Regions from separate parts of the Paenibacillus apis genome, predicted to be linked through region 3. Evidence: riboswitches for the same ligand, from Rfam matches in the RefSeq annotation. Region 3 holds a riboswitch; each other region holds the start of a gene.
The links. Region 3 has a riboswitch for cobalamin ahead of KI362_RS08570 (LysR family transcriptional regulator). Riboswitches for the same ligand answer to the same signal wherever they lie in the genome.

Region 1 (8,055 bases), on a different contig from region 3:
AACAAAAAGTCGAGCGAGCTTGGTCCAGTGAACTTGGAACCAAGGCTCGCTTGACTTTGTATGGAGGAACCTCACTAACACATGCACGGACCGCAAGTAAGTCTAGATAAAATAGTACATTTAGTCTCCGCTTGTGAGCCAGAAACTCAAGTTAAGCTTGAAATAGCTGCCACCGACTAAGAAGCTATCGATTCTAATAAAGGTAAAATAGATTCATTTGTATCTGGCGCGTCCGTCAATAGCATTTTATCCTTTGAATCCATTCGCGTCGATGTATCCCTCTCTCACCCAAAATCCGTACATTGTTTGCAAAGCTCGAAGCCGCAACTTTAACCGGGCCAGCGACAACTTTCTATCATCCTTCTTCGGTAATTATCGTTTCTATATCGCTTATAGACGAACGATATGTACTCAACCATACTTGCACATGATGGAAGCAGAGAAAGGGTGTTCTCGTCAATATCCGGATGTGCTTCGGCCAACCATTCACGGAAATAGCGCAATAGCTTTTATAATCCGCGAGAGTCCGGTCCCGAACCTGCACCGCTCGTTTCGCGCTATAGAATAAGTCGAACACCATGTCAAGCGGCATCGATTGCGGATCGCTCACCCGGACAGCGCGATTCATATCGATTCTTTTCTTGCCTTTGCGTGGATCAATCGACATAACAAAAACCCCCTACTTTATCGTAGAGGGCCTCGTATGGATACCGACGCACATCCGTTTTCGCGTCCGGAATGCGTAGCCCTTCCGCTGCCTTACCGTGACATGAGGCTTGCCAAAGGCAATGCGCCCAGGGTCGGCAATGTACTCGAACGCTTCGGTAAGTCCCAACTTGTCCAAGACGAAGGTCGCGTTCCGACTGGCCGATCCCAGGGCGATCCGCAGCTTCCTTGCCTGAATCTCCTCAAACAATTCCGTGATACCGGGGCTTCTGTATGGAAATTTTGATTCCTGTAATCCTTTGCTTAAGTCGCAGTCGGAGCTCCAGACAGATTCTCAATATCGGTGGATCCGAATATTAATAATGTAATGACAATAATTAAGAGAATATTGTTAGCAAATTGTTCTCCATCAAATTCACTCATCTCTTTCACCCTCTCTTGAAGTTTTCATCTAACTATTACCCGTCTTCTTTTTCAACGCCTCCATAAAGTCGTTTAAAGTGATATCCCCATTTTCATTCATAAAACTAACAAGTTTATCGACAGTGTCATTGCTCAATGTTTTAAATTTGCCCACGAGGCTGACGAATAATGATGAATCTGTATACAACTGGACTGAATCCACCTTAAGCCTTCCCGATAAAAGTAAGGCTGCAACGACGAGCTCAAGTTTTTTGTTTCCTTGAAAAATAGGGAGTACACTTTGTTTGTTTTTCTGTATCTGCTTAGTCCGCTTATTTTTTTGGGTTCGAGTGGCCATTCTTTCTTCCCCCGTAACAATGAACCGTAGTGATCAATATTACCGCAACATATTTTATTCATTGAAGGTCATTTTAGTGAGGGGCTGAAGACTAAGAATCATTAAATCTATAATGAAAGTAAAAGGCTCCCTCCCGAAGGTAAAGAGAAGAATGTTAGAAGCCCCGCATAATGTATACAAAAACGCAGCCCCCGAAAACCTCGGAAGCCGCGTCACGCTTGCATTATCAAGTATGCTGGTGAAGGGATTCGAACCCCCGACCTACGCATTACGAATGCGTTGCTCTACCAGCTGAGCTACACCAGCGTTTCACTAAAAGTGAACGAAAATTATTATAACTCGTTTTTAGAATTTTGCAAGCCTCAAAACGTGGATCAAAACATGGATATGTCGCAAAATCCTTTCGGACTACGCCAGGACTGTGATCATTGGGATCATTGGGATCATTCCGGTTACCGCGATAATATCGCCCTATAATTGTTCGGGACCACAGCTCCTATGGGACAGGGCGATCAGAATCGATCCGGTATCCCACCCCCATTTTCTGTTGAAGAGGCTGGAACATCTATACGAAATTTCGTACAAATCCATAAATTCATACGGTAAACGATTATGTTTTGTATGGTTTATCGTATAAAATTCTTCATTCTAGGTGAAATCGGGCCGAATTTGTACGATATTTCGTACATGCCTCTACATTATGTGCAGAATTGGCCGTAGTTTATCCGATATTTCGTATAAAAGGTGCTTTTTCAAGGTAATCAGGCAGGACTTATACGATATTTCGCGCAAATCCTTCCATTCAAAAAAGTCTAAATATAGAATTAATTGTCAATATAAAGCCTCCAATCAATCCAATCAGCCCCCAGTTTTGCATAGGAATAAAATAAAAGCTATGCAGAACTCCCAATCGATATTGTTGCCCCGTCTCTTGATCAACCAGCACTTTGTTCGAGTCAGCGTTAAGCTTCTTCCCTAAATGCCACACGATAACTCCTCCAACAATTAGGCTGAAGGCCAGTGGCAGCTGAGCATCAATCCTAGAAGTGTCAAACTCAAATAGATTGAAAACAATGGTGATTACAGCAAAAACCGCCGCTGGAATGAAAATACTTAAAAAGCCTAAGCCTCTCCAAAAAATCACGCACTCTCCCCCTTTCCTTGTTGTATAAAAACGAGATTCCATTTTTCTATTATTATTTCGACATAATCATATTTTTCTTTATAGCAGATTACGTCGTATTATGTATTCCCTCCTCTAGAGCAATGAGCTGCGATGTATGACAGGAGCTTGAAACACTGTACTAAAAAACGCGGCCCCAAAAACCTCGGAGGCCACGCCCTGCTTGAGTCTTGATGTGTCATTAGGTTAAAATAAATACAGCCATTTTATTCTCATTATGCTCATAATGGGCAATTCAAGTATGAGCCATCTTTGATTTTTTCTATTCCCAAATGACTATACCAGATTTTCGCAACTGTTCTTTTTTTGTGAAAATCTTTCCTTATTTTTTCGCTCCAATGTACTTTTTTTTCCACCAGCTGGGCTACACTAGCCCAACTCCCCCAGCTTCTCCTGAACCGAACGCAGCTTCTGGGCGGACGAGCCTGCCTTATCCCGGCGGTCGTCAATCTTAAGCGAGGTCGATACCCGCTGGGCTCCGGAATGGAACGGGGCTTCGTGAATGGCACGGACGGCGGAGAAAATATCGTCCAGCGATCCTTCTATAATGGTGCTCATTGAGGTCAGTGTAAAGGTAATCCCCGGCTGCTGCTCCAGCACCTTCTGGAGATCAGCCACATAGCTGCTGAGACTGGTTGAGCCTGTACCGATCGGAATGACGGTCACTTCGGCAATGGCCACTTGAATCCCTCCTCTTTTCTGAAAGCTCTGCTTCTTCTCCCTTCATTGTATCACGCAAGGACAGATACCATCTAATCTGATTTAACCTGACCTGATCCAATCTCGTTTCATTTCATCTCATCATAATCTCATCTAATCTCGTCGAATATAAACGTCCATTTTAAAATCATGGATCACTCATAATCATGGAAACAGTTTCCAATATTTCTACAATTTCTTCATAAACTCTCGGCGCCGCATCCCTCTTGCTTTCTCATTTTTTTCAATGGATTTTCATAGTGAAGTGGGCCATTAGTCCGTTTACAAACACTACATCTTGGGCTATTCTTAGAAACATCAACCAAATATAGTATCCAGAGAGGTGTTCCGGCAATATCTATTACCGGAGCTTAATAGGGAAACGCGGTGCAAATCCGCTGCGGTCCCGCCACTGTAACCGGAGAGCTTGGCAACACGATTTGAATCGGTCTTGATGCGATCAAGGCTGAAAATCATGAATTCCCAAGTGAACCTGCATCGTCCTGATGCCCCATCGGCTAATCTGCAGCAATGCTATATGCAGCAATGCTATATGCAGCAATGCCACTGCAGCATGCGTGAGTAACGCTTAGCGGGAAGGCGCCGAACGGGCCGGAAGCCAGGAGACCTGCCTCTTTGCAGTTTGACACCGTTATGACCCTGCGAGGAACAGGACAAGGTGTCCGATAACCGCGAATACATACACATCATTGCTTTGCCGTTATGGCAAGCTGTTCAGCTGCGGAAATGGGCATCATTTGATCGATACGGGGTCAAAAAGATGCCTTTTTATTTTTATATTATCGGGTCGGAGGGAAATGAGGATGGCACTATTAAATCACGCCAGTCACGGTTTGGAACAAATGCTGGATGAGGTCATTCAGCTCGGAGAAGAGATTGTCTCGTCCAGCAATCTTGAAGTGCTGCGCGAGAATGCGAATTTGAACGGGGAGAGCTTCTCCGGCAAAATGAGTAAGCTTGGGAGTGAATATGCGAAATGGTATGCGAACCATTTTGTAATGCCGCCGCGCGTTGTTCAAGCGATCCGCGATAATGTCGTTTATGTCCACGACCTGGATCAATATGCGATTGGAACAACCAACTGCATTTTCATTCCGTTCGAGCGTCTGCTCCGCGAAGGCTTTAACACCGGAAACGGCAGCGTTCGTCCGCCGAATTCCATCATGACCGCGATGGCGCTTGTAGCGATTATTTTCCAATCTCAGCAAAATGCCCAATACGGCGGTGTATCGGCGAATAAGCTGGATCATGATCTGGCTCCTTATGTAGCCAAGTCCTTCAGTAAATACTTCCGTAAGGGACTGGAATATTTCGAAGAAGGCGAATTTACGGACGAGCTTGGCGAAGTCCATATGGGCCGTGCCGACCTGAAAGAACAATATCCTAGAACATTCAAATATGCCATGAAAGAGACCGAGGCTGAGGCGCTGCAGGGCGCAGAGAGTCTGGTCCATAACCTGAATACGATGTCCAGCCGGGCCGGTGGACAGATCCCTTTTACAAGCATCAACTATGGGACATGCACTTCACCGGAAGGACAGCTGGTTATCCAGGCTCTTCTGACGGCGACAATGCGCGGACTGGGCAACGGCGAGACGCCGGTATTCCCAATCCAGATCTTCAAGTGCAAGCAGGGAGTTAACCAGAATCCGGGCGAACCGAACTATGAGTTGTTCCTGAAGGCGGCAGAATGCTCGGCCAAAAGACTCTACCCTAACTTCGCTAATCTGGATGCCCCGCTCAATTTGGCTTACTATAATCCCGCTAACCCGGACACTGAATTTGCAACCATGGGATGCCGTACCCGCGTGCTGAGCGATCGATTCGGGCGTAACCATCTGTCCGGCAAAGGAAACCTGTCCTTCAATACGCTGAACCTGGTGAAGCTCGGACTGGAGCACGGTATCGCGCTTGGACGCCGCCGGACAGCCGATGAACGCGGCTTCTACAAGGAATTAGAGCATTATATGGATATTGCCCTGGAGGGATTGCTTCATCGCTTCCAAATCCAGGCCTCACAAAAGGCAAAAGCCTCGGACTTCATGATGCGTGAAGGCGTCTGGGAAGGCGGAGAACAGCTTGCACCCGACGATCAGGTCCGCGATTTGATCAAGCATGGCAGCTTGTCCATCGGATTCATCGGCATGGCGGAATGCATGAAGGCGATGTACGGCAAGCATCATGGCGAAGACGAGGAAGTTTACAAGAAGGCACTGGAAATCGTCGCCTTTATGCGGGCTTACTGCGACCGTCAGAGCGATCTTCATAATCTGAATATTACCCTGTTCGCCACGCCGGCGGAAGGATTGTCAGGCAAGTTTACGAAGCGCGACCGTGCAACGTATGGCAAGGTTCCGGGTATCGTCGATCGTGAATATTATACAAATTCGTTCCATATTCCGGTCTATTACCCTATCAGCGCAGCCAAGAAGATTTCATTGGAAGCCGAGTTCCACGAATTGTGTAATGCCGGCGCGATCTCTTATATCGAGTTGAACGGTAACGCCCGCAGCAATCCGGAGGCTTTCCTGAAAATCATTCAATATGCGCTGTCCCAAAATGTCAGCTATTTCAGCATTAACCATCCGATCGACCGCTGCTCGGCTTGCGGATTCGAAGGGATTATCGGAGCGAACTGCCCTTCCTGCGGAAAGCACGAGAATGAGGTTCATATCCGCCGTCTTCGCCGGGTAACCGGCTACCTGACCGGTGATTACCAGACTCGCTTCAATGCAGCCAAGCAAGCAGAGGTCCGGGACCGCGTTAAGCACCAAGCATGAATATCTGCGGCTACTATCCCGAGAGCATCAACGAAGGCGAAGGACTGCGGGCAGCCATCTTTATCAGCGGCTGTAGACACTACTGTAAAGGCTGCTTCAGCGTCGCTACCTGGAACTTCGATTATGGCGAGGAATTGACAGAGGTTAAAGAACAGGAAATTATTAATGACATTAAGAATAATCCGTTACTCAGCGGGCTGACGATTCTCGGCGGGGATCCGTTCTTCTCTGCGGCTGAGGTCAGCGGCTTCATCGATCGGCTGCGCGCCCAGGCTGGAGAGATTCCGATCTGGATTTATAGCGGGTATACCTACGAGGAATTGATTGCAGATAAAAATGCTGCCGAGTACGGCTTGCTGGCACGCTGCCAGGTACTGGTGGATGGCCGCTTTGTTCTGGAGCTTCGGGATCCCTCCCTGCTCTATCGCGGCAGCTCCAATCAACGGCTCATTGATATTCCGAGCAGCCTGGCGGAAGACAGAGTTGTGCTGTGGGAGCCGGCGCTCTCCTTTCAATAAATTGCAGAACATAAAGCAAAAAGCGGAGGGCTGTCCCGAAAGGTCGTCAAATTAAATGCCCAGCGTTGCCGGACTTTTGTACGAAATATCAGCCACCCTCGCTTCGGTGGACGGTTCCATGGCGGAGTTTTGTATGAAAAGTCGCACAACATCCCTCCCGCACCGCCTGAATCCAGGATTTTGAACGAAATATCGTATAAAAGCGTCCGTGAAGCGAGGGGTCGAGGGTAATTTGTATGAAATATCGTTCAAACTCCTCCAGTCGATGGCATCAAGGAGCAGTTATATACGGAAATTCGTACAAAAAGCATTCGCGCCGCGGCCACTTCCTACAAACACAAAAAAAGCCGAATGGAAAATATCACCTTTTCCTTCCGGCTTTTTGTGTTTAGAGACTTACTGGGACAGCCCCACCGCTTTTTTTTGCTATGTTCAAAGCTCTGGCTTACGTCGGCTTACGTGCAGTAATCATAAAACGATGCTCCCGGCTCGTGACTTTTCCGTCCCTTTGCAGCCGATTCTGTAATCTCATCAGCTGCGGATAACAACGTTCTACCGTGAAGCCCGGGAATTCCCACTCTATGATCCTGGCAAATTGCACAAGCGCCCCGATGTCCAGAAAGGTCAGTTCCGGAAAGTATTCCTCCTGTTTTAGAATCGAAAAGCCATGTTGTTCAAGCTCCTGCACTGTATTGTAAAGGTTGAATCCGGGATCCGTATGCGAAGCATCCTCTCCCAGCAGAAACCGGGACAGCTCCCGGTTGTTTTGTCCGCCCACCTGCTGAGTAAGGAACACACCTCCCGGCTTGAGAATTCGCCGTACCTCCGAGATGCAGAACGATTCGTGACGATTGATGACCATATCGAACATTCCGCTCTCGAAGGGCAGCTCTTCATCCTTTTCTACTGCTCTGATCTCAATCCCATAGGCCGGGAGCTTCTTCTTGCATAACTCCACATTCGGCGGATACGCTTCCGTCGCATAGGTGCTCCCTCTTGGAGGCGAGAGCGACAAAAGAAATTCACCGCCTCCGGTACCCATATCAAGCAAGGTCGTCTCATCCTTCATATGTTCAAGCACGGCCTTGCGGTAATTCCAAGGAAGTTCCTGTTCCAACATCCGGCCCGACAGACGGGAGAAGTCCCATCCCTGAAAACCCTGAGCTTCCTCCGCTTCCCAGTAGGCCTTAAGCTGAGCTTGCCCGTTGTGTCCATTCTCATTTCTCTTCATACGATTACCCCTCTCTTGGATTCATGGCTTGATCAAGAGCAGGTGCAGCCGTCCGATAACCTAACTTCCTTCAGCCCGGTACATGTGGTTATCAGCTTGTGCAGGCTGCACCGGGCAGTTACCGAAGAGCATCACATCATCCCTCCTTTAAACTTCACACTATACCTAAACTGGCGGCAATGAACCGTCCTTCGGTC
Region 2 (8,055 bases), on a different contig from region 3:
CATTCAGGAGAATAGCTCCGATTTGGTGAAATACCGCCATGCGCCGCGCTTTGTTCCCGGCGGGCAAAGCACCCAGATGATTGTCGGAGCAACGCCTGACAGTGATTTGAGGATCATCACGCTCACCGAATCCTTATACAAGAAGTTTCAGTTGAAAAGGGTTTATTTCTCGGCGTATACGCCTGTCATGGAAGATTCGCTGCTGCCTGCACTGGACAGCAAGCCGCCGTTATTACGCGAGCATCGTCTGTATCAGGCGGACTGGCTGCTGCGGTTCTACGGCTTTGAAGCGAAGGAACTGCTGGATGAAGGGGCGCCGAATTTCAATCCGTTCATGGACCCGAAGTGCAACTGGGCGATGAATCATATCGATCAATTTCCGGTTGAAGTGAATACGGCTCCTTATGACAAGCTGGTTCGCGTACCGGGCATCGGAATCCGCAGCGCAAAGCGGATCGTTACAGCCAGAAAGGCAGGACGAATCGACTTCCATGGCTTGAAGAAGCTGGGCGTTGTCCTAAAGCGCGCGCAATACTTCATCACCTGCTCGGGCCGGCGGCTGGAAGGCTTGAAGGTCAATGAGAGCACCATTCTCCGATCGCTGATCTCCAAGCGGGAATACAGCATGTATTTGCCGAGCCCGCAAGTCGAGCAGTTATCCTTGTTCAGTGATGAGGAGCTTGCTGGCGGGGCGGGCAAGGAAGTGTTGTTGCCGTGAGTTGGACAACTGGAGTGTCGTATATCTATGACGGCACCTTTGACGGGTTGCTGACTTGCGTCTTCGAGAGCTATGAACGCAAGGAAGAACTGGCCGATATTAGCTCTGCGGAGGAGCCGCAGGCTGTTCTGTTTGCCCCGCGGACAGTGGCGACGTGTCAGGCAAAGGCGGAACGGGTCTACAACTCCATTGCGCGCAATATTTCTCCGCAAGCTCAGGATTTGATTCGTTGCGGCTTTCTTACTTGTGCCCCTCAGAAGGAGCTGCTGATTTACCGCTTCTTGCGGATCGGCTTCCGCGTTGGGGGACGAGTGATGCAAATGCTGACCGAGCCCTCGATCCATCAATTGAACAAGGCTGTGCGTCATTTGAAGACGGAAAGCCATGCTTTTATGGGGTTTGTTCGCTTCTCGATCCATGATGATGTACTGGTAGCGGTGATTGAGCCGAAAAATCGGGTGCTTCCCTTGATTGCAGGGCACTTCTGCCAGCGTTTTGCAGGCGATACTTTTTTGATTTATGATAAGAATCATGGCGAGGCCTTGATGTATCGCCATGATGCGCGGCCAGAAGAGAGACTGATGATGCTGAATGCGGACGAAATTTCCATACCGGAAGCTGACGAGAAAGAAGAGGGTTATCGGCGGTTATGGAAGCGATTCTATGATACGGTTGCCATTCAAGAACGTATCAATCACCGCGCTCGTTTATCCCATATGCCCAAGCGGTATTGGGCCCATTTGACGGAAATGCAAGAGGAATGAATCTAATGAAGAGCAGCTTTGAAATAACGGATTATGAATTGGGAGAGCATTGGCGTACAGGAGTCTGCATCTATCCCTATGCTTGCCATGAGAGCGAGCGCGATCTATGCAGGCTGGAACTGTCGTCTTTATTTGAAACAGGTGCAAATCGTACGCTGTTTAGCAGCAGGTTCGAAGCTCGAAGCGGATCGAGGAATTACATTCAGAGTCTCAAGAGAATTGACTCGGATCGGAGCCCGTTTATATCCATGCGGGTCGATATCGGGATGCAGACCCCAACCTTAGAAGAGCTGCTGGAGCAAGTAGGACATCTTACGCTGAACGGGCGCAGCTTCAAGATCATGTATCTGAAATGCGGAGAAATGCGAAGCTATGAGGAACAGCGGGAAATGGAACGCCTTGTTGGCCGGAGAATACGGGGTAAGGCTGAAATGAAGTCGCCTGATCTATTGTTTGGATTGCTTGCTTCTGAAGAGGGATGGCAGCTAGGCATATGCCGGCAGGGGCTTCGCCCTTGGCTTTCTCATAAGCATAAGCCAAGCAATTATTCAACGGGTCTGTCCGCTACCGTCGCCCGCTCTTTAGTCAATATCGCAGTGCCAGAGCTGGAGGGAATCAAGGTGATTGATCCCTGCTGCGGGATGGGCAATGTCATGATCGAGGCCTTATCGATGGGAATTGATATTGTAGGTGTAGATATAAATCCGCTTGCCGTACAAGGTGCGCGGAGAAATCTCAGCTTTTTCGGCCATGACCCTGCTGCTTTGGTGAAGCTTGGGGATATGAACGAAGTGCGTGAACACTATGACGCTGCGATTCTGGATATGCCTTACAATTTATGCTCTGTCCTGCCGGAAGGCGATAAGTTGAGGATGCTGACCCGCTTGGGGCAGATCAGTTCAAGAGCTGTAATTGTAACTACGGAGGAGATTGCAGACTTGCTCCCTGGATGCGGCTTGCATGCTATTGATCATGCATCCCTCGACAAGGGGAGCTTCAGAAGACATATCTGGCTATGTGAGAGGAAATGAGTATTAATTCCGATTCCAGCCGATTAAAAGCTCAAAAACATAACTTATCATGTTATGTTTTTGAGCTTATTTGTTTATTTTCGCTAAAAACTACTCTTTATTCCGCAGAAAATACTGTCTATAGCCAGGTTTCTATTTTATAATGTTAGATAAATTGACATTATAGAACGGAGTGGAGCTATGTTCCGATTTCAATCAGCAGTCAAGAATAAACACGAGGAGGTTTCTCCGGTTTGGGAGAAGATCGCCCGAGAATCGTTAGTTGCTGCGGATCGTCTGCAGGCGGCGGTTAGTGAAGTGGATGAAAGCATGGAGCAGCTTCAAGAGCTGTCGGAGCTTTCTTCTGCACTGGACTTGGGCTTAAAGGCAGGTAGTGAGCGTTCTTTGGAGCAAATGCAGGAAAGCCTGGCTGTGGTCCAGGAGGTCGCTTCCTCCGCACAGCGAATTCAGGATGCGGCTGAACAGCTGCATCTTCGGAGCGACAAGACACTTCAGGAAGCATCGCGTATTACAAAGTCATTAGCTGAGGCTGATGGTACGATCCGCTCGCTGGCAGAATCGCAGCAGTCCATTTCCGGTCCATTGGGTGATCTTGAGAACAATACACATCAGTTAAATAAGCTGTATGAGGAATTAGAGGGAATTGCAGGCGAGGTATCCTTACTCGCTTTAAATGCGTCCATTGAAGCAGCGAGATTGGGAGAGCAGGGCAGAGGCTTCGATGTGGTGGCAAGCCGGATGCGGCAATTGGCTGAACAGAGTACAGCTGCAATCGGCAATTCGGCTCCGTTGTTTCGCCAGATCTCTAATGAAGTATCCCGGGTGAAGGATACGATCAAGCAGGGGCAATCCTCGGCTATGGACGGGGTGGCGTTGTTGAGATCCATGGGGGACGATATTCGATATATTTCCGAGGAGATTGCCTCTGTGAACGAACACGTTGCGGAGACAGGACGTCTCAGCATGGAGCAGTCGGAAATGACTCGTAATATGAAGGTTATGATGCAAGAAGTACATCAGGTGCTTCAAAGCAATATCATCCATGTTGACGGGGCGCTGCAGCGCATGGATTCTCAGCGAGTACATATCTCCCGGCTGAAGTCGGTAGCCGCAGGGCTTCATCTTGCCCAGGATGAGCTCTTATCTTCTCTGGATACTGTTCGGGGAGTTCTTGATCAGCAGGACACAGGATTGACCTCAGCTTATGTGGAGGAGATCGGACAAGCCTTCGCGGACAAGCTGCATGCTGAAGCGGCCAGCGGTCTGTATGAGGAGATGAGTATTGATGCACATCATACAGCGCTAAAGTCTTTGTTAGCCAGGGAAGCTGGGTTGGAGGCGGCCTGGACCAATCGTGCGGACGGAACCTTTGTTGTCTCCATCCCGGAGGCAGGATTGCTGAATGCTAAGGGCAGGGAATGGTTTCGGCAGGCTATGAAGGGAAGTGCTGTCATATCGGATGTATATGTATCGGCGATTACGAAACAGCGCTGTATTACACTATCGGTACCCATCACAAAGGGCGGGGCAGTCGTCGGTGTTCTGGGAGCGGATTTGTCGCTGGGCTAATCAGCGCAGTATTCAGCGCAGGTATTCACAGTATTGTGTCTTTATAGCTTTTCCCCTATAATCCAATAGAGAAAGAAAGGTCTGAACGAGAATCGAATAATATACCTGTTTGGTCCTGAAGCCGACGTTTCGCGTGTGTCTTCGGGTTAAAAGGGAAGCCGGTGGAAGTCCGGCACGGTCCCGCCACTGTAACCAGGGATGAAGCTGCATGAGGCCACTGCAAGCAAGATTGCTTGACGGGAAGGCGAGCATTCATCGGAACCTGGAAGTCAGGAGACCTGCCAGCAGGAAGCAGACGGTCCTTCGAGGAAAGGATAACGTTCTATCAAAGCAAGCGGATTGCCTGTACATGACTCAGGCTTGCTCCGTGCTCTCTTTGAAGACGTGACCCTCCCAACGCGGACGGGTTTTCTTTTTTTTGTCCCGTTTATTCGTGTTCCGGCACTTCTTGACTACATTACAGATTATGGGGGAGAGAACGAATCATGAAGAAATGGACTCAGATGTGGGCGCTGGTACTGTTGGCTCTCGTGATCGCACTGACAGGCTGTGGTGCCAAGGAGAACAATAGTGCCGCGACAAATAACGCAACAAATGCGGTTCAAAATGCTGCAAACGAGACTTCATCCAATACAGCGGATGAACAACCTGCTGACTCATTAAGCACGGAATATCCGTTAACAGTGACCGATGCCTTCGGAGTGGAATTCACCTTCGAATCTGCGCCAGAGCGCATCGTATCTCTTGCGCCTTCCGAGACCGAAGGGTTGTTCGCGCTGGGTCTGGATGAGCAGGTGGTAGGGGTATCCGATAATGATGATTATCCGGAAGCGGTTCAAGACAAGCCGCGGATGGGCGGGTTTCAAATCAATGTTGAAGCTGTCATCGCAGCCCAGCCTGACTTGGTGCTCGCCGGCAACCTGGTTGGTGAGGACGTGGTAAAGAGTCTTAGTGACCTTGGAATCAAGGTGTATCGTTCCAATCCGAAGACGGTGGAGCAGGTCATGGAGAATATCCGTACCGTCGGACAAATCACAGACCGCGGACAAGCCGCAGAGGAAGTTATTGCGGGGATGGAAGCCGAGTTGAAGAAAGTAACCGATGCGGTGCAATCCGTACCGGATGATCAGAAGAAGCAAGTATATATCGAATTTTCGACGGGCTGGACGGTTGGCAAGGGTGAATTCATGGATGAAATGATTACGCTTGCCGGAGGAGTGAACGTGGCTTCCGACATTACCGGCTGGAGCGAAATCAATGAAGAAAACATTATTCAAAAGAATCCGGATGTCATTCTGTATGCGCAAAGTGTAATAGATGAAAAGAATCGCACACTGGCCGAGATCATCAAGTCAAGAGGCGGGTGGGAGCAAATCACGGCGGTGAAGGAAGACCGTATTGTTGGCTTGGATGACAATCTGTTAAGCCGTCCGGGTCCGCGTGTGACTCAAGGCTTGATTCAGGTTGCCGCAGCGATTTATCCGGACCTGATCCAGCCATGAGATCCAAGCTGACCGGCTACGGTATTCTCGGCTTGGGACTGCTGTGCGTTACGCTGGTCATCTGTGTCGGCTTCGGCTCTGTATCCGTGCCTGCACGGGAGATTACCGCGATTCTTGCTCATCGCATTCCGGTGATCGGCAGCATGGTAGAACCGCAATGGAGTGCCGCATCGGAGACGATTGTGATGCAGGTCCGCTTACCGCGGGTGCTGCTGGGACTGTTGGTCGGGTCTACGCTGGCTGTAGCGGGAGCTGCGTTTCAAGGTGTGCTGCGCAATCCGCTTGCAGACCCGTTCACGCTCGGCGTATCCTCCGGATCGGCTGTCGGAGCTGCGGTGCTCATTTTCTTTGGCTGGCAGTTCTCCTGGATCGGCATATTCACGCTTCCGGTCGTTGCCTTTACTACGGGGGCGCTGACACTGGGCATTGTGCTCTGGCTTGCCCGTGAGCAGGGGAAGATTCCTGCGGAAAGCCTGATCCTGTCCGGCGTAGTGATGCAGTCCTTTTTAGGTGCGATTGTGTCGTTCCTGACCGCGATGTCGAAGAAGACGATAAATGAAATTATGTACTGGACAATGGGAAGCTTGAACCTCCGAGGATGGTCGTATACGGCCATCCTGCTTCCATATTTACTGGCAGGCTTGATCTTCCTGTGGAGCCAGGCCCGCTCCTTGAATCTGCTGGCGCTTGGCGAGAAACAAGCGGCTCATTCCGGGCTTCATGTGGAACGGACCAAGCTGCTGACTCTGCTTGTCGCCACATTAATGACGGCAGCTGCTGTATCGGTGTCCGGGGTCATTGGCTTTGTCGGCCTGGTCATTCCCCATATGATCCGTTTGTTCACCGGCTCTGATTACAGATTGATTATTCCGTTATCCGCTCTTGGCGGGGGGATCTTTATGATGTGGAGCGATCTGGCAGCCAGATCACTGCTTGCGCCTACGGAGATTCCACTGGGTGTGATTACAGCATTTATAGGCGCTCCGTTCTTCGGGTATTTGCTGTACCGAAAGAAAAAAGTCAGAGAGAGTGAGTCATGATGCTCGAGGTAAAGCAGGCGTCCAAAGCGTACGGCAAGCAGCAGGCCTTAAAGGATATTGACTGGAAGGTCAAGCGAGGGGAGTTCTGGGGAGTAATCGGACCGAACGGCAGCGGCAAGAGCACGTTGCTGAATTTGCTGTCCGGTACGGAGAGGGCGGACGCCGGGGAAGTCCTTCTCCATGACAAGCCGATCGAATCCTATCGACGTAAAGAACTCTCAAGGCGTCTTGCCGTATTGCAGCAGGATGGCCTTCCTCCCATTTCGTTTACGGTCAGAGAGGTATTGGAAATGGGGCGTTATCCTTTTCAGAACTGGCGAGGAACGGATATGGATGAGCATGCGGAGCATATTCTGGAAGACATTATGCAACGTCTTGACCTGACCTCGCTTGCCGATCGGCCGCTAAGCAGTTTGAGCGGGGGCCAGCGTCAACGGGCTGCCTTGGGCAAGGTAATGGCTCAGCAGCCTGAGATTATTTTACTGGATGAGCCGACTACTTTTCTGGATATTCGCTATCAGCTGCAATTTATGGAATTGGTCGAGACATGGCGGCAGCAAGAGGACTTGACGGTGATTGCAGTTATGCATGACCTCAATCTGGCCTCTTTATACTGCAATGCCTTGCTTGTGCTGGATCGAGGGCAAGTTGCTGGCTCTGGCTGCCCGAAGCAGTTGATGACGCCTGAGCTGATCCGGAGAATTTTTGCGGTTCATGCGTATAATGTGCCGCATCCCGATCACGGCGAACCACAGCTGCTGTATCGAAAGGGGCCTTCACAGACCTCACCGGATAATTCTGATAGAATAGGAATACGATAATTCGATATCTTGGAAGCGAGGTTGAAACGATGAATCAGACGATCTCAAGCCTGGTGGATAGCATTGCTCCGGTGGACAAGTCTGCGGAAGAGGCGGCTCTGGCCCATCTGAACCAGTTGACGAAGCCCCCCGGCAGTCTCGGCAAATTGGAGGCGTTAGCCGTCAAGCTCGCCGGAGTGAGCGGAAAAGTCATGTCCTCCTATCCCGCACGCGCCGTTGTTGTAATGGCCGGAGATCACGGGGTATGTGAAGAAGGAATCAGTGCTTTTCCGTCCGAGGTTACCGCGCAAATGGTCAGTAATTTCCTGAATGGCGGTGCGGCTGTCAATGTGCTTGCCCGTCAAGCGGATGCTGAGGTGCTCTGTGTTGACATCGGGGTACAGACGGACTTGCAGCACCCTGGGTTGATATCGAAAAAAATCAGGTACGGGACAGCTAATATGGTCAAGGAACCGGCGATGACGCGGGAAGAGGCGGAGGCGGCTATTATGGCTGGCGCTGAGGTTGCCCGGAGTGCCTTCTCCCGCGGTGTAAGACTCTTTGTGACCGGAGAGATGGGGATCGGCAATACAACGGCAAGTGCGGCTGTGATGAGCGGATTGACGGGCAT
Region 3 (8,055 bases):
AGATGGTCCGGAGTGTTTTTTTGATCTGCCGTTTCTCATAAGAGCATGGCCGCTGACCGGTACGCATTCGATATAACGGACAATGGTTGCCCTGACAGGCAGGGCGGAAAAAGCACGCCTGACACTTCTCATCCGTCTCCTCACCCGATGTTGTCCAGAGGGCCAGCTTGTCATAATCGATCTCAAGTGTTCCATCCTGATGGATATGCCCAAGTCGATTGTCGTCCTGTTCCATAGCCACAGAGCATTTGTACAATACTCCGTCCGAGCCGATCACCAATGAATTGGGCTTGGCCGCATAGCATACAGCTCCTGTGGGCAGCAAAGTATCCGAGATGAAGCTGCTGACCGTAAGCCCCTCTGCAATCGCCCGTTCATTGAATTCCCAAATCTTGATGTCCTTAGTCCGGTCGTCGCATACAGGCAAATTCAGGTCATTCTCTCCCCCCATACAGCCGACTGGACGGAAATACACCTTGAACCGGGGATCATCTCCAAACCATTCCTTAAGCATGGGAATGAAGCGTTCTACAGCATCCAGATTACTATTGTCAAAGTTAACGCGAATATTAATTTCAAACGGACGATCCACTTCTTTAAGTGTTAATAGGTTCTGGAGGATCGTATCAAATGTCCCTCCGCCCCCATGAAGCCCGCGACGGCTGTCGTGCACCTGCGCTTCGCCATCCAGGGTGACCATAAACCGCTCCACGTGCAAATCCAGCATTTGTTCGAAGCGCTCTTTGGTTAAATAATAGCCGTTCGTGGACATTTCTGCCCCATATACGGCTCCATTAGCCTCACAGGAGTTCATAAAGGAACGCGACAGGCGTTCAATCACATGGGGAGCCAACAGAGGTTCTCCGCCATGCCAGCTAATGGTCAAACGATTCAGGGTTCTTGCCCGTTCTTTCATATAAGCCTCCAGACCTTCGATAACCTCGGGGCGCATGGTAGCTCGCGGAAAGTTCTCATAACAGTAAGTGCAGCGAAAATTGCACGCCTCCGTCACAAGCAGGACCAAATGCATCGTATCCTGTGCATGCATCGATTGGTGAAGGAATGTAGCGCGGCGTTCTTCGTCCACGGTTGTCTCAACCAGGAACCCGTGCTCTATCAAACTCGCGTACAGTGGGGGAGCCGGGTCCGGTGCCGGCATTCCAGGCCGCAGCCATTCCAGAACCTGTGTCCGTTCTTCAGGAGAAAAGGAAGCGATCGCTCCAGTATAGCTGTTGTACAGCACTACTCCTCCTGCATCTTCTCCGCTCTGCGCATTAAAACGCGACGGTTTCCACTGTATTGCGTGCTGATTCATTATGCATTCCATCTTTCATATCAGTGTGGTTCATGATTGCCGGAAAGACTGCGCCTTCCCCAAACCCTTACCTATCATGAAAGGAACCCCGCGGAAATTTCAATGACATGTATCACTTTTAAGTAAGGGCGTATCATTGCAATACTGGACCATAGAAAAAAGCTATGCCAGGGCATAGCTTTTTTATGTTTCCCGATAGCAGCTTCCGCACTCTATACTAAAACCAACTATTCAGCAAGGAGCTGTTACCATTGAAAACATCCATTATCGGTTATCCACGAGTCGGCGCGCTCAGAGAGCTTAAATTTGCATCCGAAAAATACTTCAAAGGCGTGCTTCCCGTCGAAGAACTGCAGCAGACGGCGGCTCAGCTTAGATCGGCGCACTGGAAGCTTCAGCAGGAGAACGGCGTCGATTTCATTCCGTCCAACGATTTTTCCTTCTACGACGGACTGCTCGACACGGCTTGCTTGCTTGGAATCATTCCGCAAAGATACCAAGCGCTCGGCCTAAGCCCGCTGGAGACATACTTTGCAATGGCGAGAGGCTATCAAGGCGACAAAGGCGACGTTAAAGCGCTGGCGATGAAAAAATGGTTCAACACGAACTATCACTATATGGTGCCCGAAATCGACGATGCGACAAGCATCCGTTTGACCGGATCGAAGCTGTTCGACGAATTTACGGAAGCAAAGCAGCTTGGCATCGCAACCAAGCCTGTGCTGATCGGACCATTCACTCTGCTCAAGCTTGCGAGATTCACAGGCTCGAAGAACGCAAAAGATTTCGTGCCTGCGGTAATCGAGGCTTATACGGCTATCCTGAACCAATTGAACACGCTTGGCGCAGCATGGTTTCAACTGGATGAGCCTGCATTGGTAACGGATTTGACTGCGGAAGATATCGCGCTGTTCACGGAGCTTTATAAGGGGATCTTATCCGCCAAAGGCAGCGTAAAGGTTGTCTTGCAAACGTATTTTGGAGACATTCGCGACTGCTATCAGGCGCTTCAAGCGCTGCCGTTCGACGGAATCGGCATCGACTTCGTCGAGGGCAAGCAGTCTTTGGACCTCGTGAGCAAGCATGGCTTCGCAAGCGACAAGGTACTGTTCGCTGGTGTAATCAACGGCAAGAACATCTGGAAGAACCAATACAAGCAGACAATTGCCCTCGTTCGCGAGATCGGCAAGTATGCAAGCCAAGTCGTGCTCGGCACTTCATGCTCGCTGCTTCATGTCCCATACACGATTAAGCACGAAAAGAAACTGCCGGAGCAAAATAAGCAATATTTCGCGTTCGCGGAGGAAAAGCTGCGCGAGCTTGCAGAGCTCAAGTCGATCCTGGAGCAGGCGAGCCCTGAAGCCTCCGCTTTTTATACGGAGAATGAGAAGCTCTTCAGTGCATCGCGCCTCTCAAACGACAACTCGGTACAGAAGAGAGTGGCGGAATTGACGGAGGCCGACTTCACGAGACTTCCCGACTTCGCCGAGCGAGAAGCAATTCAGAAAGCAAAATTCAAGCTGCCGCCGCTACCTACGACGACGATTGGCTCGTTCCCGCAGACGGCTGATGTCCGCGCAAATCGTGCAGCCTTTAAGAAAGGCAACATCACTGAGCAACAATATAAGCAATTCAACTTTGACCGGATCGCAGAATGTATTGCACAGCAGGAAAAAATCGGAATTGACGTCCTTGTTCATGGCGAATACGAGCGCAACGACATGGTCGAATACTTTGGCGAATGCTTAGATGGCTTTATCTTCACGGAGAATGCCTGGGTACAGTCTTACGGAACACGCTGCGTAAAACCGCCGATCGTATGGGGCGACATTAGCCGCAGCAAGCCGATTACTGTAGAATATTCAGCGTTCGCGAAGAGCCTTACTAACAAGCTGGTCAAAGGCATGCTGACGGGTCCGGTGACGATCCTGAACTGGTCGTTCCCTCGCGAAGATATCAGCCTGAAGGAAAGCGCTCTTCAGATCGGTCTTGCGATTCGTGACGAAGTGCTCGATCTCGAAGCCAACGGCATCGAGATGATCCAGATCGACGAAGCCGCATTAAGAGAAAAGCTTCCATTGCGTCATTCAGACTGGCAGAGCGAATACTTGAGCTGGGCGATTCCCGCCTTCAGACTTGTGCACAGCGGTGTTAAACCCGAAACGCAAATTCATACTCATATGTGCTACAGCCAGTTCAGCGACATCATTCGCGATATCGATGCGATGGACGCCGATGTCATTACGTTCGAAGCGTCGCGCTCGGATCTTGCTATCATCGATGCGATTAACGAATGCGGCTTCCGTACTGAAGTCGGCCCCGGCGTATACGACATCCATTCGCCTCGGATTCCTAGCGTCGACGAGCTTAAACAAGGGCTAAGCCGCATGCTCGACAAGATCGAAGTCTCCAAGCTATGGGTGAACCCGGACTGCGGACTTAAAACTCGCGGTGTTACGGAAACGTGGGCCAGCCTGGAGAACCTTGTCCAAGCAGCCAAAGAAGTAAGAGCAACCCTGTAAGAGCAAGCAAGAGGATGGGCTCAGGCGAGCTCATCCTCTTGGTTTATAATCGGATATCCGAAGTCTGTAATGACGGTTTTGAGCTTCGTCACATAGGCGGCAGCCAGCTGGCTCAAGCTTGCCTTCTGATTGACGATGTATCCTACCTGTATACTCTCGTCCGTACGAAGCCTTACGGATTTGATTTGCTCTCCGTTAAGATCCTTATTCAGTACACCCGAGCTAATGGTATAGCCATTGAGTCCGATCAGCAGGTTGAATAGGGTAGCGCGGTCACTGACCAGTATTTTCTTCTTGTACGATCTTGTGCTGAGTATTTCCTCCGCGAAGTAAAAGGAATTATATTCGCCTTGCTCAAAAGCCAAGCACGGGTAGTCGTCCAATTCTTCGATGTCCAGCAGCGACTTGGAGGCAAGCGGATGCCCCTCGCTGATAAATACATGCGCTTCCGCTTGGAACAGCGGATGAAACCGCAGGTCCTTGTCTTTTAATATCTTCTGAATCACCTTACGGTTGAATTCGCTCATATAGATGATCCCGAGCTCGCTTTTCATATTCCGGACGTCTTCGATAATCTCATGGGTACGTGTCTCGCGCAGCGTGCACTCGTACTCGTCCACGTCAAGCTCCTTCAGCAGTCCAACGAAAGCCTGCACAGAAAAAGCGTAATGCTGAGTTGAGATCGAGAACAGCTTCTTTGAGGGTTTACGATTCATGTACCGCTGCTCAAGAAGCTCGGCTTGCTCCACGACTTGCCTAGCGTAGGATAGAAACTCCGCTCCATCGCTCGATAGCACGATTCCTTTGGACGATCGAAGAAAAATCTCAATACCGGCCTCCGCCTCGATTTCTTTCACCGCGTTGGACAAGCTCGGCTGCGAAATATACAACCGTTTTGCCGCTTCGCTTATCGTACCGCAATTCACGATGGTCAGAATATATTTCAACTGCTGCAAGGTCATTGGAATCCCCCTCCGCTTACTTGAACTAATGATTATGCACACGAGGCAACGTGTAAAGTGTTCTTACGACCGCTGTTGTTCGCGGATTTCTTGATTGAATTAACTCATCATAGAGTAGAAATCCGCTCGCAAAGGCGAACGCTGACGAGCCTATGCTCCCGAAGCAGCTTTCTTTCAGAAAACTTTTACTACAGAACACTTTACACTTATGCCTTTTTTGTGCAGTTATTTAGTTCAACTAATATAGTTCTAACAATTACAAAAGACGTCCTCCCTTTGAAACAGCCATAGGGAAAGACGCCTTCATAATAGCGCATTATGACGGTGCATCTAACACTTCCCTATCTACCGTAGGTACAGCAGTGCTGTCAGAACAGGCAGGTCTCCTGGCTCCGGAATCGCCACTCGGCAGCGGCCTTCCCGATCCATGCAGATCAGTGGCTGATTAAGCTGCCTGCTCCTCCGTTACAGTGGCGGGACCGCGTCGGTATTGCACCGACCTTCCCTTTTAAGTCAGAACGGCAAGCAGCTCGCCGATCCGACACCTGTTCTCCATGATGTGATTTGTACAAAAATAATTTTAGTTATCGTTCAGCAGCCGGATAAATTCATTCTCATCCTCGATGACGGGAATGCCTAGTTCCTGCGCCTTTGTCAGCTTGCTGCCTGCCTTTTCGCCAGCAATCACGAGGTCCGTCTTCTTGGAGACGCTCCCCGTCACCTTGGCGCCCAGCGCTTCAAGCCGGGCCGTTGCTTCATCGCGGCCAAGCTGGTGCAGTGTACCGGTAAGGACAACGGTTTTGCCGGAGAAGAAAGAGTCGGTTACCGCGGCCGCCGCCTGAGGCTCCTTAGGGGACACCCCCAGCTCCAGCATTTTTTGAATTCCCGCCTGATTGAATGGATCCGCGAAGAAGGACACGATGCTCTCAGCGACAATACCGCCGATATCCGGCAAGGATACCAGCTCCTCTTCCGTAGCCGCCATGACCGCAGCCAGGCTCCGGAAATGATCCGCAAGCACCTTGGTGGTTGACTTGCCGGTATTCGGAATGCCCAGTGCATACAGGAAGGAGGACAAGTCGCGCCCCTTGCTCTGCTCGATGGCAGCCAGCAGATTATTGGCTTTCTTTTCCCCAAATCGGTCAAGCTTGATTAAGTCCTCGAAGGTAAGGGTGTACAAGTCTGCGGCTTCATGAACCTGAAGCTCGTCATGGAGCTGCTCTGCGGTCTTCTCGCTGAAGGTCTCAATGTCCATGGCGTCCCGGGATGCGAAATGCGTAATCCGGCTGACGATTTGCGGCTTGCAATCCAGACTGTTATTGCAGAACAGGTGAGCTCCGCGCTGCTCCAAAGGAAACCCGCAAGCAGGGCAGCTTTCCGGATAAATGATTTCTTGCCCATCCTGCTCCCCTGTTACCTTACCGAGAATTTCAGGGATCACGTCGTTGGAGCGGCGAATAAAGACGCGTGTGCCCAGCGCGAACTTCAAGTTTTTCCGTTCGATATCGCCGATATTGTTAAGGGTGCAATTCTGCACGGTTACTCCTGCCAGCTCTACGGCTTCGACCTTGGCGAGCGGGGTGATTTTGCCGGTGCGGCCGACGTTCCAGGTGACAGATTCAAGCACGGTCGTCGTCTCTTCCGCCTCAAATTTGAACGCGACAGCCCAGCGCGGGAATTTATCGGTATAGCCAAGCACCTCGCGGGTACGCATATCGGTCAGCTTGATGACAGCCCCGTCTATCAGATAGTCCAGGCCGGAGCGCGTCTCCACAATGCTGTGCAGGGTGTCCATCACACTGCTGAAGTCATCATGGTAGCTCACATAAGGATTGACCTTAAAGCGATTATCCCGCAAAAAGCTCATCATCTCTTGATGATTGGCAAATTCAATCCCGTCCGAATACCCCACATTATAGAAAAAGGCGCTCAGCTTCCGCTCGGCTGTCGTCCGCGGATTCAGGTTCCGCAGTGCGCCAGCCGCTGCATTCCGCGCATTCTTGAGCGGTTCGGCAGCAGTCTCGTTATATTTGGCCAGCACCGACAGATTCATAATCCCTTCACCCTGTACTTCAATGGTTCCGTCCTGATAAGGGATCGACAAGGGTACGGATTTGATCGTCTTGACTTGGGCCAGAATGCCTTCGCCGACAACACCATTGCCTCGTGTGGAGGCCTGAACAAGCTTGCCGTCTGTATAGGTCAGGTTCAAGGTCAAGCCGTCAAACTTCAGTTCTATGGCATAGGAAGGAGCGGGCAGAGAATTCTCCGGATGCTTGGTATTATAATCCTGAATCAGCCGCTGAACACGGCCGTTCCATAGCAGCAGTTGCTCTTCATTCTGCGCCTTATCCAGACTCCAAAGAGGCGCCAGGTGCCGATGCGGCTTGAATCCATCCAGAAGCTCTCCCCCTACGCGCAGCGTGGGAGAATCCGGGAGCTGGACCCCGGTCTGTGCCTCCAGAGCGGTCAGTTCATCGTACAGCCGGTCATACTCCTTGTCACTGACAAGAGGCTGATCGAGCGTATAGTAGTGATAGTTGTACTGATTCAGCTGCTCGATAAGCTGCTCCATTTTGTTCATTGGATCCATCCCGGAACCACTCCTCCTTCAATTTATATAAGTTGAACTAAAGATTGTACACTGGAGGCAACGTGTGAAGTGTTCTTACGATCGCTGTTGTTCACGGATTTCTTTGACTGGACGAAGGTATCATAGAGTAGAAATCCGTTCACAAAGGCGAACGCTAACGCTTTATGCTTCCGAAGCAGCTTTCTTGCAGAAAGCTTTTAACACTTCACACTTTTGCCCTTTCTGTGTATTTTTCTAGTTCAACTTATATAGCTCAATGATCTTCGTTATTCGGTCACTTTAGTGATGGGAGCGAAGCCGGCGAGAAGCCGCTTCACACCTACCGGCGCCGGAAAAGCAATCTGCAGCTCCGTATCATTGCCGGTGCCTTTGACCGCTACCACGGTGCCGGTGCCCCATTTGCCGTGCGACACCTTGTCGCCGGCAGCGAAGCCGCCGCTGGCACTGTCTCCGGCGGCAGGCTGCACGCCCCGCGAGCCTGTGCGCGACGGGGCCATGCCCGGGATGCTCACCGTGACGGGTGAGCTCCCGCTCGTGCGGCCACCGGCTGGTGCCGGGGCGCCGCCCCGCAGCGGCGTTGCTGCGCCCGCTGCCGGGCTGGCGGCACCACCGCTGCGGTGGCCGAAGTTGCTGCCGCTGGCGCTGCCAAAGCCGCGGCCGCCG

Region 1: linked by a shared signal. The riboswitch ahead of KI362_RS19030 (anaerobic ribonucleoside triphosphate reductase) and the one ahead of KI362_RS08570 (LysR family transcriptional regulator) in region 3 are both predicted to bind cobalamin.
Region 2: linked by a shared signal. The riboswitch ahead of KI362_RS24335 (ABC transporter substrate-binding protein) and the one ahead of KI362_RS08570 (LysR family transcriptional regulator) in region 3 are both predicted to bind cobalamin.

The regions. Positions count from the first base shown of each region.
Region 1 covers NZ_BORS01000014.1:53,624-61,678, reverse strand. The annotation lists gene KI362_RS19065 (hypothetical protein) at 356-667, opposite strand; gene KI362_RS19060 (hypothetical protein) at 680-916, opposite strand; gene KI362_RS19055 (hypothetical protein) at 1,118-1,426, opposite strand; tRNA gene KI362_RS19050 (tRNA-Thr) at 1,660-1,732, opposite strand; gene KI362_RS19045 (hypothetical protein) at 2,229-2,570, opposite strand; gene KI362_RS19040 (hypothetical protein) at 2,831-2,965, opposite strand; gene KI362_RS19035 (MTH1187 family thiamine-binding protein) at 2,979-3,290, opposite strand; cobalamin riboswitch at 3,633-3,958, shown strand; gene KI362_RS19030 (anaerobic ribonucleoside triphosphate reductase) at 4,133-6,109, shown strand; gene nrdG (anaerobic ribonucleoside-triphosphate reductase activating protein) at 6,106-6,627, shown strand; gene KI362_RS19020 (class I SAM-dependent methyltransferase) at 7,073-7,858, opposite strand; gene KI362_RS19015 (DUF4177 domain-containing protein) at 8,024-8,055, opposite strand, start outside.
Region 2 covers NZ_BORS01000029.1:4,874-12,928, reverse strand. The annotation lists gene KI362_RS24355 (putative DNA modification/repair radical SAM protein) at 1-718, shown strand, start outside; gene KI362_RS24350 (TIGR03915 family putative DNA repair protein) at 715-1,482, shown strand; gene KI362_RS24345 (TRM11 family SAM-dependent methyltransferase) at 1,488-2,513, shown strand; gene KI362_RS24340 (methyl-accepting chemotaxis protein) at 2,694-4,082, shown strand; cobalamin riboswitch at 4,176-4,381, shown strand; gene KI362_RS24335 (ABC transporter substrate-binding protein) at 4,568-5,584, shown strand; gene KI362_RS24330 (FecCD family ABC transporter permease) at 5,581-6,624, shown strand; gene KI362_RS24325 (ABC transporter ATP-binding protein) at 6,621-7,445, shown strand; gene cobT (nicotinate-nucleotide--dimethylbenzimidazole phosphoribosyltransferase) at 7,475-8,055, shown strand, end outside.
Region 3 covers NZ_BORS01000005.1:4,662-12,716, forward strand. The annotation lists gene KI362_RS08560 (radical SAM/SPASM domain-containing protein) at 1-1,315, opposite strand, end outside; gene metE (5-methyltetrahydropteroyltriglutamate--homocysteine S-methyltransferase) at 1,567-3,837, shown strand; gene KI362_RS08570 (LysR family transcriptional regulator) at 3,858-4,799, opposite strand; cobalamin riboswitch at 5,159-5,363, opposite strand; gene ligA (NAD-dependent DNA ligase LigA) at 5,380-7,392, opposite strand; gene pcrA (DNA helicase PcrA) at 7,659-8,055, opposite strand, start outside.